3 regions of the Kiloniella sp. genome follow, and region 1 is predicted to be linked to each of the others. Evidence: riboswitches for the same ligand, from Rfam matches in the RefSeq annotation. Region 1 holds a riboswitch; each other region holds the start of a gene.
The links. Region 1 has a riboswitch for cobalamin ahead of ACN0QW_RS02095 (hypothetical protein). Riboswitches for the same ligand answer to the same signal wherever they lie in the genome.
Positions count from the first base shown of each region.

Region 2: another riboswitch for cobalamin. It lies ahead of bluB (5,6-dimethylbenzimidazole synthase); the one in region 1 lies ahead of ACN0QW_RS02095 (hypothetical protein).
Region 3: another riboswitch for cobalamin. It lies ahead of ACN0QW_RS00615 (DUF4198 domain-containing protein); the one in region 1 lies ahead of ACN0QW_RS02095 (hypothetical protein).

Region 1 is NZ_JBLXHT010000001.1:435,718-441,492, forward strand. Features, by position in the region: gene ACN0QW_RS02085 (sensor histidine kinase) at 1-180, shown strand, start outside; gene ACN0QW_RS02090 (MATE family efflux transporter) at 213-1,565, opposite strand; gene ACN0QW_RS02095 (hypothetical protein) at 1,719-2,063, opposite strand; cobalamin riboswitch at 2,099-2,299, opposite strand; gene ACN0QW_RS02100 (transglycosylase SLT domain-containing protein) at 2,374-3,270, opposite strand; gene ACN0QW_RS02105 (hypothetical protein) at 3,349-3,522, opposite strand; gene ACN0QW_RS02110 (N-formylglutamate amidohydrolase) at 3,909-4,856, opposite strand; gene ACN0QW_RS02115 (response regulator) at 5,043-5,399, shown strand; tRNA gene ACN0QW_RS02120 (tRNA-Val) at 5,499-5,573, shown strand; gene ACN0QW_RS02125 (sulfite exporter TauE/SafE family protein) at 5,627-5,775, opposite strand, start outside.
Region 2 is NZ_JBLXHT010000013.1:60,710-66,484, forward strand. Features, by position in the region: gene ACN0QW_RS17365 (GcvT family protein) at 1-2,208, shown strand, start outside; gene bluB (5,6-dimethylbenzimidazole synthase) at 2,387-3,205, opposite strand; cobalamin riboswitch at 3,251-3,433, opposite strand; gene ACN0QW_RS17375 (LysR family transcriptional regulator) at 3,662-4,594, opposite strand; gene ACN0QW_RS17380 (aldehyde dehydrogenase family protein) at 4,757-5,775, shown strand, end outside.
Region 3 is NZ_JBLXHT010000001.1:126,175-131,949, forward strand. Features, by position in the region: gene ACN0QW_RS00590 (DMT family transporter) at 1-165, opposite strand, end outside; gene ACN0QW_RS00595 (LysR family transcriptional regulator) at 277-1,182, shown strand; gene ACN0QW_RS00600 (hypothetical protein) at 1,333-1,905, shown strand; gene ACN0QW_RS00605 (MipA/OmpV family protein) at 1,992-2,894, shown strand; gene ACN0QW_RS00610 (CBS domain-containing protein) at 3,049-3,573, shown strand; gene ACN0QW_RS00615 (DUF4198 domain-containing protein) at 3,718-4,542, opposite strand; cobalamin riboswitch at 4,689-4,926, opposite strand; gene ACN0QW_RS00620 (TetR/AcrR family transcriptional regulator) at 5,004-5,594, opposite strand.

The DNA of each region.
Region 1 (5,775 bases):
GGTCATGATTCTAACAGTGATACAGAGCAGATTAAGGGAGGAAGTTCCTCTCATCACATGGGGATCGGTCTTTGGATCGTCCGTAGAAACGTTGAAGCGATTGGCGGTTATGTTCGGGCTGAAAATCGCCAAGATGGCGGTCTCTCTATTATTGTTTCTCTTCCGCAAAGCGGTGAATAAATAAAGCACCTTCCGAACAAATGTTGCGGCTACTAAGTCGCTTGCTCTATGGATTTTGCCTCACCAGACGTTGCCCCAATGGAATTTGCAAGGGCTGGGTAATATCTGAATAAGGTTAACCCGCGCGTTGCCATATACAGCATCATCGACAACCATAATCCGTGATTTCCCCACATAGGTACTAGAAACCATGCACTGATCAGAAAGATGAGCAGTGATTGTATCATGGCATTCCGTAAAGCAACCGTTCGTGTTGTTCCGATAAATATGCCGTCAAACTGAAATCCTGCCACGCTTATCAGTGGCATAAGTATGGGCCAGTAAATGAACTCTGTGGCGGTTGATCTGACGCTTGATATGTCGGTGAATAAACCGACAATTAACGGCCCAAACAGATAAAAGGTGATAACGAATAGAATGGATGTCAGGAAAGCCATGGCGCTGCTGGCCTTAACTGCGTTTCTGAATTCAATGTTATCGTTTCGCCCTTTTGCGTGCCCGGTTGTGATTTCAGCGGCATGGGCGAAGCCATCTAAGCCATATGCTGAAAAATAGAGGAACTGCATTAACACGGCATTGGCCGCGAGGATCTCATCCCCCATGCCTGCGCCTAATTTTGTGAAATATGCAAACGCAAATATAAGACATAGCGTACGAATAAAGATATCCCGGTTTACGGTGAACAAGGCAAAAATATGAGAACGAAGCCAAACATTCTGCCAGTCAATTTTGTAGGTGAAGAAATTGGACTTCTGTAGAATGATCCACAAACCTACAGTGAAGCCGACACCTTCTGCGATCACTGTTGCTAGCGCGACACCCTCTACCCCCCAGTCAAGTTGTACGACAAAAAACAAATCCAACAGAATGTTCACAGAATTTATTATGACTTGAAGGATAAATGTTAATTTTGGCTCCCCCTTACCAATAAGCCAGCCAATAATGACGTAGTTAGACAGGGCAATAGGCGCACTCCATATCCGTATGGTGCTGTACTGAAAGGCTAGGTTCTGAACCTCTTCACTGCCATCGATCAACGTGATGCACAATTGTAACAGAGGTGTTTGCAAGGCGATGAGGAGGAGCCCAAATAATAACGCAAGGAGTATGGGGCGCAGAAAGGACGCCTGCTGCTCCGGGAAGTTTTGAGCCCCAAAGGCCTGAGATGTAAAACCGACCGTCCCCATTTTCAAAAAGCCAAATCCCCAAAAGAGAAAGCTGAAAATTGTTCCCCCTACGGCCACGCCGCCGATATAAGCAGGGTCTGGTAAATGACCCATAACAGCGGTGTCGACAGCACCCAGTAGGGGGACTGTCAAATTTGATAGAATTAGCGGAACCGCTAAGGCCAGAATGTGTGTGTAATGGGAAGGCAGCTTGGTCAAGAGTTCAGTACTTTGATGTGGAGAGAACGGGATAAAGGAATTGACTTATATCCCATGCTCTATCGTTATCGTACTTTTATTTTAGGCCAAGACAAATTAGTGCATTCAAATATGAGTATTTGAATGGCGGGTTCCCAGACAAATTTTAGACAATCAGGAATGTAATCTGCGCCGGTATTTTGATCCCCGGCGTGTGGTTGCTGCCAGCCGTGATCTTGGAAACTCAGCTGTTTGCTTCAGAAACATAATAGTTTTTGCAGAGCTGTTGTTTGTCTGATCAACAATGTCTTCATAGTGTGACAATAACTGGATGGCTGCTAAAGCAGGGTCGATCTCATTTGGGAGACTCAAAACCCAAGCGAGAATAATGTCTTCGGGTGGCGTGCTGGTTTCTTCATCCATCATAAGCATCTGATGAATGATAGATTTAGGATCATTTGTGGAATTAGAAGGAACTGTCGCAGAAGCGAAAGATAGTGTAGAGGCGTGACTCGTCATTGCATTTTCTCCTCCGGTGCACCCCGCCCGGGTTAATGGTTGATAAATGCGATGGCAGGTCTCCTGGCTCGTGGATCAACGATATCTATCCGTCCTTCCCAGCCTTATCTAGGCCAGTGGGTCATAAGATAATATCTCATCACTTACAGTTGCGGGGGCAGCTTTGGAGTCAGTCTTACAGACTTCACCAAATTCCCTTTTCATCCCATAGGGGGAACCTCGCGATTTAAAGTAAAGCTACTTTACTGGAATGGGGTATGTCAATTGATTGAATTTGGTGTTCCTGTCGCCATTAAGTTTGGCAGGATTTCTATGAATTGGTTTCAAATTTTTTAAAAAGAATCCTCGTGGCTATTGAGCGCCCGATTATTTTTGTTGTAACGGGTTTTTGCGAAGCACTTTCCACATTTTCTGTTAGGGCAAGCTTTTCTGATGAGGGTGCTGCCGAGGTTGTTTTTTTACGCGAACTCGTTTTGGGAAGGTTACCGCCGAGTGTCGGCGTCGATCCTGTTGGCTTCAAATGGGACACTTCAACGCCGCCAGGATTTCTAGCGTGATTTTTTTCGGATTGAGTATTTTTCTTTTGTTGTCGAGCAATCTTTTCTTGAGCTCGTTTTTCAAGAGATGCGAGGCGAAGTTCTTTATTTATACGGTGTTTTTCGTCGCGCCAGGCGGTTAATACCTTGCGGCGATAAGGTGTGCTGTATTTCTGGTTGTAAGAATGATACCTGCCAACAGCTGATGTCCATGACGGGGATTTTCCGCGCAGTTCAACAAGAAACTTGGCCGCGTAGGCAATGTTTGTGGGGGGATCGAAAGCGGCCTCCAATGATTTGAAAGCTTTGGCATGGTGGTACAAATTAACCTGCATGCAGCCGACGTCGATATTCTTGACTCCTTTAGCCTTGAGTTTTTTTACCTCAGCAATCGCGGCTTGTTTGGTCGGAAGATATCGTCCTTTCCCTTCAGCCATAACAGTCCAGGGCCATGCCACTCGGCTACCTTTTTCTTTGTCCCATTTGCCCGATTCAACCAAAGAAATAGCACGTAACAAATGCAGGGGAATTCTTTTTTTGATCTCTGTTTCTGTAATGATATCGGCACAAATATCGCTATTGTTTTTCGCACTCAAGGATTGAGCAAAAGCGTTGGTTGATAGAAGGATACCAACAGCCAAGGCTAGATAGTATAGCGGATTACTTGGCATGATCTTTTGCTCCTTTCCTTGTTTTATTCAATTTGTCTGGTGATCGTTTGCTTTATGCAATTTTCGCCAGGTTCGTTTTTAGTCAGTTTGAATGGGCAGCATTCTCGGTAGAATCTCCCAACGTTCATTTGGAAATTTACGTGTTATGCGATTGATAAATTTACCGACATTCTCTTCTTTCAGGGCCAAAATTTTAACGGGCTCTTGGTTCTTGCGAATTAGAAAGTCCTGACGTCTCTCATGATCGGACATTTTCTCCTCCAGTTTTTATTCCTCTTGGAATTATAATAAGCAATTCTGAGGCCAGTTATGTTTTGACAGGTTGGACCTGACCCAAGTTCATCGCTTGGAAGTGGGGAAACTACTATTTTTCAGGATGAGATAAACTCTGTTATCGGAATTGTATGATATATAACAGTATCTTGGATGGTTCATGGTTGTTCTTGGCCGTGGGGCAAAGTCTTTATTTTTTTAGTGGAGGTCCAGTTCATAAATATATGCTTAACCATACTAACTTACAGAGCGGCAATATTTACCTGAACATTTTTACCTTTGCAGGTATGGCCTTAAGCTACTTTAGAGCTACTGTTATTTGAAAGGTTTCCCGCTTTCAGCGTTGGGATGAAAAATAACAAGTTCTAATAATCAAGTTCGTTCTGTTTGATCGAGCCGACAGCAATAATAAGATCGTCCATTAATGAGGCGATATCATCAAATTCTTGCCTGCGTTCAATCTTCTCTTCGTCCATGTATAGGGTACGGGATATCTCTATCTGAAGACAGTTAATACCCAGAGCAGGTTCGCCATAATGCTGGGTGATGAACCCACCGGGGTAGGGATTGTTATTAAGAACGCGGTATGAATTCTGTTCCAGAATATCCTCAACGGTTTTTGTGATAATTCTTGATCCGGCTTTGCCGAAGCGATCGCCCAGAACAAAATGAACGGATGATGGGCGTGAACTGATTGCATTGGCCTGTGTTGTCAGTTTGGGCATGGAATGGCAATCAATCAGAATGCAGTACCCAAATTTGCGCTTTGTCGCATCCACGAGCTGACGGAGTACCTTATGATAAGGCCAGTAAAATCGTTCTATACGTTCTTTCGCCTCGGCAAAGGTCAGTTTGTCTTTGTAAATTTGTGTTTCGCTGGTGACGTTGCGGGCAATGGTTCCCAATCCAACGGCAACGCGGGGCGAGTTTGTATTTACATAACTGGGTAGCTCATCTTCGAACATATGTGGGTCAAGTTCAAAGGGTTCTCTATTTGCGTCTACGAAAGCACGCGGGAAAAGTGCACAAAGTAACGGCGCCCCGAGTTTAGGGGCGTTTTGAAATAGTTCGTCAACAAAAGAGTCTTCCGAGCGGCGCAGGTTATGAATATCCAGCCTAGAGCCTTCTACAAAAGCTTCCGGATAGTGGTTCCCGCTGTGAGGTGAAGACAAAACGACTGGCAAAGTATGCTGTTTTGGAAGGTGCAAACGATAGGATTCTGTTTCTCTGGTCGAGCCTTGTTCGTCATTCGTAATTCTATTGTTTTGCGGTGTCGAATTTTTGTCACCCATTTCATTCACATCATAGGTCATGATATCGTCGTCAATAGTCCAATGAATAACATGGTTGAAGATTTATTGGTGTGACGGATCGTTCTCATAACGCTCTTTTGATTGTGGGCTGTGAAATGATGTATAAGCTTATACCTATTCTTGATGCTATGATAATGAAGTGTCGAGCATTTTTTTGAACTTTATTCGATTGATTTACCGTTTCTGATGGCTGACATTCTTCTTGCAGAAGATGACGATAACCTACGTTATTACCTGTGCCGCGCATTGGAGCGGGCGGGGCATAATGTAATTTCGGCCTCGAATGGGCAAGAAGCAGAAGAAACATTATCTTTTCATCGGTTTGATTTGGTTTTGACTGATGTTGTCATGCCGGAAAAAGGGGGGGTGGCGCTAGCTAAAATCGCCCGTTACCATCAGCCAGAGATCAAGATTATGTTTATTACAGGTTTTTCTGGAATTTTGATGGAGGAAAAAGACCCTTCATTCAAAAGTGATATTGTTTTGTCCAAGCCATTTCATCTCAGAGATTTGATTGATGAAGTAAATAAAGTGGTTTTGTGAGTGAAAACTTTTGCGAAAGGGCTTGTCAAACATTTGGCAGTTTGATACTTCCCTGTCTCACCGAATATTGCGTATTTATCAAACGATTTTTCGGGTATAGGGCGTATAGCTCAGCGGGAGAGCACTTCGTTGACATCGAAGGGGTCACTGGTTCAATCCCAGTTACGCCCACCATGAAAACCTCAAGGGAAACCTTGGGGTTTTCTTTTGCCTGCTTCTTAAGAGAGCTATTTAAATAACAAAGTTATAGCAGAGAAAACGAGGATAATAGACAGACCATGTTTATATCTTTGGTCTTCAATTTTGCCAATTAGCTTCCTACCTGCCAAAGCTGACAATATGGCGATCATTATCAAGGCTATACCAATAGGATAAT
Region 2 (5,775 bases), on a different contig from region 1:
AGAGAACTGGAAGAGATTACCGGGATGTCTTGTGGTTTGCATCATGTCGGTGGGGTCACGTTGGCTTCGACACCAGAGCGCATGGATTTCCTCAAGGCTGAGCGCGCAAAGCATCGCTATATGGGCTTGGATACTGAAATTGTCAGCCCCGAAGAAATCAAAAAGTTGTCACCAATTACCAATATTGATGGCGTTATCGGGGCGCTTTACGATCCCCTTGACGGACATCTTGATCCTTCGGGAACAACTCATGCCTATGCCAAGGCTGCCAAAATGGCCGGGGCAGAGATTGTTTTGCGTAATCCTGTGCTTGAACTAAATCCACAGGCTGACGGTTCTTGGGAAGTTGTTACAAAAAAAGGCACAGTGATTGCCGAGCACATTGTGAATGCGGGTGGTTTGTGGGCACGTGAAGTCGGTGAAATGGCCGGCGTTTACATGCCGCTTCACCCGATGGAACATCAGTATCTGGTCACAGAAGATGCGCCCGAGGTCTATGAGCTGGATCGGGAGTTACCGCATGTGATGGATCCCGAAGGCGAAAGCTATCTCCGACAAGAAGGAAGAGGGCTTTGCATTGGATTTTACGAACAAGCCTGTGATGCTTGGGCAGAGCGTGGAACGCCGATGGACTTTGGCCACGAACTTTTAAACAATAATCTGGACCGTATTGGTGATTCATTAGAGTTTGCCTTTAAACGGTTCCCTGTTTTGGAACGGGTTGGTGTTAAAACGGTTATTAATGGACCTTTTACCTTTGCACCCGATGGCAACCCATTGGTGGGGCCTGTTCCCGGATTGCGGAACTACTGGTCAGCTTGCGGTGTTATGGCTGGGTTCTCACAGGGTGGTGGAGTTGGTTTAACTCTAGCTGAATGGATGATCGAAGGCGAACCGTCACGGGATGTCTTTGCTATGGATGTTGCCCGTTTTGGGGCCTGGATCACACCGGGATATACGCGAGCCAAGGTGAAAGAAAATTATCAACGGCGCTTTTCTGTGTCGTATCCCAACGAAGAATTACCTATTGCGCGCCCACATCAAACAACACCAGCTTATCATATTTGGAAAGAACAACGTGCAGTTTTTGGCGCTGGATATGGTATGGAGGCGGTGAATTATTTTGCGCCCGAAGGCGAGCCGCTGGAAGAAACACCTAGTTTTCGACGGAGTAATGCGTTTGAGGCGGTTGCAGCGGAATGTCATGCTGTTCGTGACGCCGTTGGCATTAACGAGGTTCATAACTTTGGCAAATATCGCGTCACAGGGCCGGGGGCATGTGACTGGCTGGATGTGATTATGGCAGGGCGCATTCCAAAACTGGGACGGTTGGCGCTTAACCCTATGTTGAGCCACAAGGGCAAGTTGATTGGTGATTTCACAGTGTCCTGTATAGATGATCATGAGTTTATGGTAACGGCATCTTTTGGAATGCAAGCAGCACATCTACGCTGGTTTGAGCAAAATTTACCTTCCGATGGTTCTGTTGCCATTGAGAATATCTCTACCAAGCGCATTGGTTTTCAGATTGCTGGGCCCAATGCCCGTGAATTACTGCGCCGCGTTGCTTTCGAAGATGTGTCCGCAGAAAGTTTTAAATTTCTGGATGTTAAAGAGACAGACATTGGTTCCTGTCGTGCACTGGTCCAAAGGGTTTCTTATACGGGTGATCTTGGGTACGAAATTTATGTGCCGATCGAACAACAGGCTACTCTCTATAATATTCTCGCTGAAGCAGGGCAGGATTTAGGGTTAAAGCCCTTTGGGATGCGTGCCATGATGTCATTACGACTTGAAAAATCCTTTGGATCCTGGGGAAGGGAGTTTCGCCCTGACTATATGCCCGTGGAAACAGGGATGGATCGTTTTACCTCGTATAATAAAAAGGCTGACTTTATAGGTAAGGCGGCGGCACTGAGAGAAAAGGAACAAGGGGCAAATCGAAAGCTCTGCACATTTGTTGTTGAGGCCATCGATGCAGATGTATGGGGGGATGAACCCATTTGGCATGATGGCAAGGTAGTTGGCTTTGTAACATCGGGGGGCTATGCCCACTATAGCAAGAAATCAGTAGCCTATGGATTTTTACCAACCGAGATTGCCAAAGATGGTCTCGAGGTGGAAGTCGAAGTTCTTGGGATGATGCTCAAAGCCAGAATGTATACTGAAACGCTTTTTGATCCCAAAGCTGAACGGATGATGGGATAAAACAATTGAATGCTAAGGAAGAGTGTTTTGGTGGTGTCGTGTCAGGTAAGAAAATTGTGTGCTTTCAGAGATTTTATATCTGAAAGTCCGGATCTATAGCCCGCCCGGACCAATGTTATTTGATCCGGGTTTTTGGGTTTGAATTATCTGATCTGGGAATTTAACCTAAAGCTAAAACCTATTTCCGATAATACCCGTCCTCAATCGCTTTCTGATCCTGGTTCATGGCTTCAAGAAGATTGATGGCAAAGGAATCATCGGCGCCTTTATCGTACTCTTCAAAATTAACCACGTGTGCCATGGGCAAGCGTGGTAACCATCCTGCTGATTGTAGCTCTGGTTTGTCAAAGAATTCGGATACATAACCAATGCAGAGATAGGCAACGGGCGTGACTCGTTTGGGGAGTTTAAGGGCTTGTTTGAGCTTTTTCTGATCGAGAATGCTAACCCATCCTACCCCCACGCCTTCTGCTCGGGCGGCGAGCCACAGGTTTTGTACAGCACAAACGGTGCTATAGAGATCCATTGATTTAATATGGGTGCGGCCAATAACAACAGGACCCGTGCGATCCTTGTCACAAGTAATGCAGATGTTAAGCGGTGATTCCATAATCCCTTCGAGTTTCAGGGTTTTATAAGTTTTGCGCTTTTCTCCCTCGAACATATCTGCGGCTTCGTCGTGAGCCTTCTTGAACAGATTGTGGACACGCTGTTTGGTTTCGTCTTTCTGGATCAGAATAAAGTTCCATGGCTGCATAAAGCCGACAGAGGGTGCATAGTGGGCGGCGGTTAAAATCCGGCTCAGGACATCCTCGGGAATGGGCTTTGAGGTAAACTGTCCACGCACATCACGGCGGGAAAAGATGGTTTGGTAGAGTGCTTCACGTTCTGCTTTGCTAAAGCTGTGATCGGTATGGTTGGAATAGATAATATTGGGATCATTAACAGTATTGGTCTGAGTTATTGCATTGAGTACTTTTGGGTCACGCGTTTCCATGTCAGTCCCCTTGATGGAAAGTCAAAAGCCGTGTTTGTCCACACACGATTAAAAAACTCTCCAGGCCGGTCTTCTGACTTAGGTTCTCATCAATCCTGCCCCTTCCCGGATAAAAACACCAGTGGATAACTTGCAGGATAAATCCCCCTTACAGCGTTGGGCACGTGACGGAATTCCACCGTCTTCCCGATTATCCCCGTCCGGTTCGCCAGTGACACAGCGATCTTTTTAGGGCTCCTGAAGATATGATTGATACCGGATTGTCGGTCCCAGCCAGCTTATTGGTATCTCAGATAAATCGAGCCCGTCCTTGAGTTTGATCAAGAGAGCATTTGTTCCAAAGAGTAAATTCTTTAAGCCCTTTAATAGACTTCTTTAAGCATAGGTTTCGTTTCTAATTTTTTTTAGGGGCTGTACCAGATAACTAGCCATTTTTTTAATGATATATTATCCCTCTTATGTAGGTCGTTCTAGTTTTGTAAAGTTACCCCCCATGTTGTGTTCGATATCAGCGATCCGGGTGTGTATCTTTTCTATCAGAGAAAGAGCGGTAGGCGATAAAAGGGTGCCATTACGTTGAAAAAGGCCAACTGTTCGCCGTAGTTTTTTATCGGTGAAAGGAATAAAATTTAGGGAAGTGTCTGTATCAGGAACCAGTAGTCTGGGCAATACGGTCACCCCTGCGCCAGCTTTCACCAAGGCGAGAACGGATGTTACGTTATGTACTGTGATGCGACTGTTCTCTTGATTTTCCAATATTTCGGGCAGCGTAATTGTTTGCGTTATACTGTTCAGGAGTAGTTTTTTATTTTTTAAAAATGACCTCATTTTGGGGGAATTGATACTTTTGTTCGGGGCTGGCCCACTATCATCAGCACTACTTACAAGGCCAAGGCTGTCTTCGAATAATGGTGTGAACTCTATACCGGGAAGATTTTTGGCTAAACTTGCGATACCGAATTGAACGCGTCCGCTATGAACTGCGTTGATAACACTGCGTGAATCAGCATCCCTTATTTCTATTTCTACTTTAGGCCACTGTGCATGGAACGCTTTTATCACCTGTGGTAAAATATGCTCTGCAACGGATGGAACACAAGCGAGTGAGATATACCCGATTTCATTTTTTGCATAGGCTTTGATCGCGGAAAAAACTTCATCACATTGATCGGTTAAATTACGGGCCTGTTCCAATGCAAAAATTCCGGTTGGTGTTAAGCTGCCTTTACGCTCGCCAGAAAAAAGTTGCGTATCAAACTCTATTTCAAGTTGTTTAAGGGCCATGGAGACAGCCGATGGTGTTCTACCTAACTGTTTTGCTGCCTCCATCAAAGACCCATTTTCTGCAACAGAAACAAAGGTTTTGAGCATGGCAAGAGTGATCGCCATTGTGATTTTCCTTTATTCAATAAAATTGAAGTTTTCCTAAATTATTTGAATTTGACGAAAGTTGCAAATTTTGCGGAAATGTCTTCAATATTTTTAGCAAGGCCTCTTTCGATTGTATTGATCTGAAAAGCCCGCTGTGTTGATTGAAATGAGAAGGTAATCATGTCCAATTTTTCCAATTATATCGCTGGTGAATGGGTTGCCGCTGATGACTACATCAAAAACATAAACCCATCTGATCTATCGGACGTTATCGGTGAGTATGCGCAAGCAAGTAGTGTGCAGCTGGATACTGCACTGGATGCAGCCAGACAGGCACAAAAGGTTTGGGCCTCAACTGGGTTGGAAAAACGCTATAACGTGTTGATGTCAATCGGTGAAGAAATGAAAACCCGTGCTGCGGAGTTGGGTGAACTGCTTTCTCGTGAAGAAGGCAAACCACTTGCTGAAGGTAAGGGGGAGATTTTCCGCGCAGGGCAATTCTTTACTTATTACGCGGCTGAAGTGCTTCGTCAAATGGGTGATACTGCTGATTCTGTGCGTGACGGTATTGAAATTGATGTGCGTCGTGAACCCGTTGGTGTCGTGGCGATCATTTCCCCTTGGAACTTCCCAACAGCGACAGCAACATGGAAAATTGCCCCGGCATTGGCATACGGTAATGCGGTTGTTTGGAAGCCTGCGAACCTGACCCCGGCAAGTGCTTGGGCCTTGGCAGAGATCTTTTCTCGTCATGATCTACCAAAAGGACTTTTCAACCTGGTAATGGGTGGCGGTTCTTCCGTTGGTCAACGGCTTGTGGAAAGTACTGGTGTAGATGCTATTTCATTCACTGGTTCTGTTGATGTTGGTCGCGGTATTGCTGCGTCTGCGATGGCAAACATGACGAAAGTCCAGATGGAAATGGGATCTAAGAACCCATTGGTGGTTATGGATGATGCTGATCTTGATCTGGCGGTTTCTTGTGCTGTCGGCGGTGCCTTTGGCGGAACGGGGCAGAAATGTACGGCTTCGTCGCGTTTGATTGTTCATGAAAAAATTCATGATGCATTTGTTGAAAAAGCAAGCGCGGCGACAAAAGCTATGAAAGTCGGACATGCTTTGACCGATGGTGTTCAGCTTGGCCCGGTTGTTAGCGAAACACAGCTTAATTCCAATTTTGCCTACATGAAGTTGGCAAA
Region 3 (5,775 bases), 310 kb from region 1:
AAAAATCAGCCCACCTGTATAGCGGATAAAAACAATCTGGAACCAAGGTAGATCTGTGCCTGAACCTTTGGGTAACGTAAACATGGCCGAGAAAAGAAAGGCGGCAAACAGTACGGCGAACATTGCCTGAAAGTTTGTTTTATTATGCTCTGTGTACGTAAACATTTTCTGCCTGTAGATCGTTAGTTGGCCGTATTTCTATAAATAGATCTATTCATTAATGTATGGTATGAAAAAAAATGTAACTTTGATATGCGTAAATGAATAGGGGCGTGAATGTTTAAGTCGCCATATGATTGGGATGATATCAGAGTTTTTCTTTCAGTCTATGAAAGGAGATCTTTTTCTGCAGCAGCACGAGAGTTAGGCATGAGCCAACCAACCGTCGGGCGCAGAATAAAATCTTTGGAAAATGGACTGAAGAATCGCCTCTTCGAGCGATTGTCCGAAGGACTATCCCCAACGGAAGCCGGTGTGATGCTGGCTTCAAAGGCCTTTCCCATGGCTGAAGCGGCTGAAACGTTGGATCGTCAAAGCACACTTTTGGCAGCAGATTCAGTTGGGACGGTCAGAGTCTCGATGAATGAACAGATAGGAATGTTACTGGCCAAATATGTTCATCGGATAAGGAAAGCCTTGCCTAGAATTGAGCTTGAATTGATCACAACGCATGTAGAGGCAAGTCTGTCGCGACGAGAAGCCGATTTGGTAATTCGTTTTTGTAAGCCCAAACAGGGAAATCTTTTCACACAAAAATTAAGCGATATGCCTTTTGCTGTTTTTACATCAAAGAACAGTGACATCACACCCTTATCGCAAGGGAATGATCTAGAGGATTGGCTTGGACAGAAAAATTTACCTTGGATCGGATGGGATGAAGAACACAGGTATCAACCGGATGCGACATGGATGCGATCAACGCTTCAAACGGTTGTGCCTACTATTCGAATTAGTAATGCGATGATGATGCAAACGGTTCTGCGAGAGAATTTGGGCGTTGGATTATTGCCTTCTGCCGCGGGAGACCATGATCCTCAACTAAAAAGATTAACACCGGATATTCCAGGGTTGATTTCGAACCTTCATTTAATCGTACACGGTGATTTACGTTTTGTGCCTGCTATCAGATCTGTGATGAACGAGCTATTGATAATTTTCAGGATGATGCAGACGTCACATTAACTGTCGTACACATTTTGATGAAATTCATAAATGGGTCATTTATTTTTCATGTGATTGATATTTCCCTGCCCTATCAATTGTTTGTCTATCAACGTTTGATAATAAATTTTGGTGGACCGAACACGTAGTTGATCAGAAGGGCTATTAATAATGGTGCAAAAACCAGTTCATGTTCTTTTTTTAAGCACAGAGAATTCAGCGAGAAGTCTGATCGGGGAAACGCTTTTGCGGGACTTTGGGGGCGGCCGTGTTCGGTCTTTTAGTGCGGGAATGGAACCGGATGGTCAAATGATACCAATGGTCGAGCAGTTTCTCAAAGCCAAGGGATATGACACAGCTGGGCTTTTTTCAAAAACTCACAAGTTATTTATGGAAGATGGGGCCCCGGATATTGACCTTGTCATCAGTATTAGCGCGCCTGATGAAAATCAGCCTGTTTTGGGGCCTTTGGGTGCTTTGCGAGTCCATTGGCAAATGCCGAGTTTACGCAGGCTGAAAACATCTTCTAACCAAAAAATGTTTATCAAAGCTATTTATAAGCAATTGGAAGATTCAATATGCCAAGCGTTGCAACAATCTTGGGATGGCTTGTCAGTACGCGATGTTCAACGTCTTTTTGAAAGGGTTGGGCCTGTGCCGCTGAAGGGTGTAAAGCCCGATGAAATGATTTTGCCTGAATACTACTTCAATGACATTTTCGGCACCGAGTTGGCGTTAGCCTAAAACAACTTTTAAATTTCAGCGGTCAGGCCTCTGTCAGAAAGCTCTCTTATAAGCACGGTATATTTTCGCTGTTTAATGAGGGACTCATGTTTAAGTGCCGTTCTGTATTTTCTTATATATCTTTATCTGTTTTAGAAGGTGAAGATGGTAAGCTGATTGATATTCGCCCAAGCAAACTGATTAAGTTTGTGTCGTTCTCGTCATTTATTTTTTTCAATCTTGCACCATTGGCTGTGGCTGATGATCAAGTCGTGGCAGGCAGTGGTAAGTCTAGTGACTTTGTTGATGCCGCGCTAAGTGACTGGGATTTTTCTATTGGTGCAGGGGCCGGGTTTGGGCCTGACTATGAAGGCTCTGATGAATATGGTGTGGGGGCGATGCCTATACTCGAAGCCTCTTGGTTAGATGATACGCTCTTTATTTCGCTTGATCGCGGTATTGGGGCGACATTCCTGCGGTCAGAACATTTTTCAGGGGGCGTTTCCCTGAACTATGACTGGGGGAGAGATGAGGGCGATAATTCGGCCCTGAAGGGACTAGGTGATGTTGATGCCGGCCTCGCAGGGACTGCTTTTGCTGAACTTGATTTGGGAATGTACGCATTGGGTTTAGACGTAACCCAGGATCTAAGCGGAGAAGACAAAGGTCTTCTTGCCAGCCTGAATGCTGAATATCGACATAGTTTTCTTGATGAACGTCTTTGGATTTCAGCGGGCCCATCTGTTAGTTGGGCATCAGAAGATTATATGCAGTCTTATTTTGGCGTGAATAGCAAGCAAGCTTCCAGAAGCAAGTATAACCAACATGATGCTGATGCAGGTTTAAAGGATGTCGGATTTAACTTGGGAGCAACGTATAGCTTTGATGAAAATTGGGCAATGAACGGGGCGTTAGGTTATGCGCGTTTGTTGGGAGATGCTGCTGATAGTCCTTTTGTCGAAAGTAAAAACCAGTTCTTTGGTGGTCTTGCGGTTACGTATAGTTTTTAACACTCGTTAAGCGTGCTGGCAGGCTTTTCTAATCCGCCAACTGTCCCGGGAGTCTATATGACTAGGTCTTCCGGGAACTTTTTTGAAACAAAAGTTATGTCCTAAAATTCTTGTGCTATACTCAAAATACAGCAGAACACGAGGAGGATTATAAATGCTATTTTCCGGTGATTTCAGCGCCGCAATCTATCAAAGTGACAGCGGTTCTGGTTCTGGCCAGGCGGGAGGATCTTCTGGGGGTGCTTCCGGTGGTGCGGTTAAAGACATTCTTGCGGATAAAGGCGGGGACATTCACACGATTACGACGAAGCATACTGTTCAAGAAGTCATTGATATGCTCAATTCTTTTAAAATCGGGGCTTTGGTTGTTGCTGATGATGACAATCGTCCTGTCGGTATTGTGTCTGAACGCGATGTTGTGGTCGGGATCGGGCAAAAAGGGAAAGGCCTTTTTACCGATAAAATTGATACGATTATGACGGCTAATCCTATTTGTTGTGCGCCAGATGCAAGAGTACATGATGTCATGCAAAAAATGACTGATGGTCGCTTCCGTCATATGCCGGTTGTTTCAGAAGGCAAGTTGTGTGGAATGATCTCAATCGGCGATGTGGTGCGTAAACGTCTTTTGGAATTAGAGTATGAAAATAAACAGATGATGGCCTATATGTCAGGCTAAGCCTGTACTGTATTCAACAGGTGACAGGATAATCTTTTGTGAATAAGCGGCGGGCTCTGAAATTGAGCCCACCGCTTTGTTGTTTTATAACCTGTTTTATATTGAGGTTATTTCTTCTGGCAATAATTCCGGATCTTGGAAATTCTATTGCGGCATGTCTTGGGTATGTACCCAAATCAAGCCGCCTTCTTCTACCAGTGCCTCTGTACCGTCAGGTGCCAGTAATGTTTTTCCGTTATCCAGAAGAGCAGCAAATCCCCACCACCCGGCTTTTGGCATTGCATAGTGGAAAACACCATTTTTGTCGGTCTGTACAACTTGGGTGATAAAAGGCGTCGCTGGGATAGCGACCTGCCCTTCTCCTCGATATTCAATCTCGATCGTCGCATGTGGTTCAGGCTGCCCATTGTTGAGCACTTGCCCTGTAAACAAATTATTTGTCCATAGGCCATAAGGCCTGCTCAATGGAATAATTTCGACGGGCAATCCAATGGGATCTTTCCAGCCGTTTTCCAAGCCATAGGCGTTTACCACTACTTTTGTGTAGTGGATAATCATGGCTTGTTCTTCTGGTTCCCAATAGGGTTTGGGGACGAGGTAGAAACTATAGTCCCCGGCACGTTTTATTTTGTGGTTTGCAACATAGGATGTTGCATTTGCAGGGTTAAGTTTTCCCTCGATCGTTGTGGATTGAAGGGCTGCTGTTAAATCGTACTTTTCCCCCGCGACTTGCACGCCAAATAAATTTGGCTGTTCCATTTCCATAAGTGGCGCCCCTTCCATCGGATGGGTGAACCGGATATCGAATGAAAAGTCACTCTCAGCACTTTTAGTTATTAGTGAAGATGAAGGGATAAGCTCTATGAAATGTGCTTTAGCCTGTTGAGAAGAAAATATTGTTAAGAAAATAGTTAAGAGGAGAGCCCACGATGATTTTGAGTTTTTTTTGTGTTTCATTCGTAAAAACATGATACGCGCCTTGTCTAAAAAAAGTTATGACAATGGCAGTGCGAGTTTAGACATTGATCTCAAGATCAGCTTAGAACCGCGCCTTGCCAGTATCGACAGGCACGCCACTCGACGGAAAACCGCCCTAATGAACACCCCGTTCATCAGACAGGTGACGTTAAATCGGCAGGTCTCCTGGCTTACAACGTAAGAGCATTGTCCCTTCCCGATACGTTCCAGAAGTTAAAAATTCTGGAAAGTACCAGTGGTAATAACAAGCTTTAAGTCGTTTACAGTTGCGGGGGCAGCCACGGTTCAAGATTCCCTGATGGGTAGATCCTTCCGTGTTCCCTATTATTTCCGGATCAAATTTTCACCCGAAAAACCGATTCCGGGGCAGTGTGTCTTTTTCAAGAGGATAGATCAATTTAATTGTACATAGTGATTACAAATGAAATTCTTCTACCTTGAATTATTTAAGCTTAAATTTTTCCGCCAGTCATTTTACTGTCCGAAAGAAGTGCTCTTGTTTGAATAGAAGCGAGATCACGTGCCCAGCTATCTGGTGCGTCTGGAAACAGGCTGTAGAATCCGATGTATCCTGTGTAATCAATCACGGCGTAATTACGCGCGGTCTCCAAGGATAGGTTAGAGGATTTTTGATACATTTCTGTTAATAAATTGATTCGAATTTCATCAACCTTTGAGACAACTTCTTTGACCTGATTATCTGCCTGTGCCCATGCGCGAATTGCAAGATCAACAGCGAGGTCTTTTTCAAACGCGAGGTTAAAAAGCATTTCATATTGGGCTTCGGGATCTTCTACATCTCTTATTTCGTCAAATATATCTTGTGTATAGTCCTTTTCCCAAAAAGCGAGTAGCTCCTGTTTGAAGGTTGCGAAGCTTTTGAAGTGATGGTAAAAACTGCCTTTGGTTAATTGAAGCTTCAGACATAATCGTGGAATGTTGAGCGCCTGAAAGCCTTCTTCGGATAAGATCTCCATGGCGGGATTAAGCCAGTTCTGACCACTGGGTGTCGTTTTTGATATGCTATTTGAAGAGGGCATCATGTGTACTCGTATCGAATTCATTCAAAGACATACTGATAAGTATGCCGTTTGTTGTGAAATGCCAAGTAGATTACTTCAGTAAAATAATGGATAAAAAATCAGGTAGATTTATTTGAATACGCGATGAATTATTAAGACGCACCTGTCCTTTTGACATCTAGGACTTGCAGGATTTTTTTTC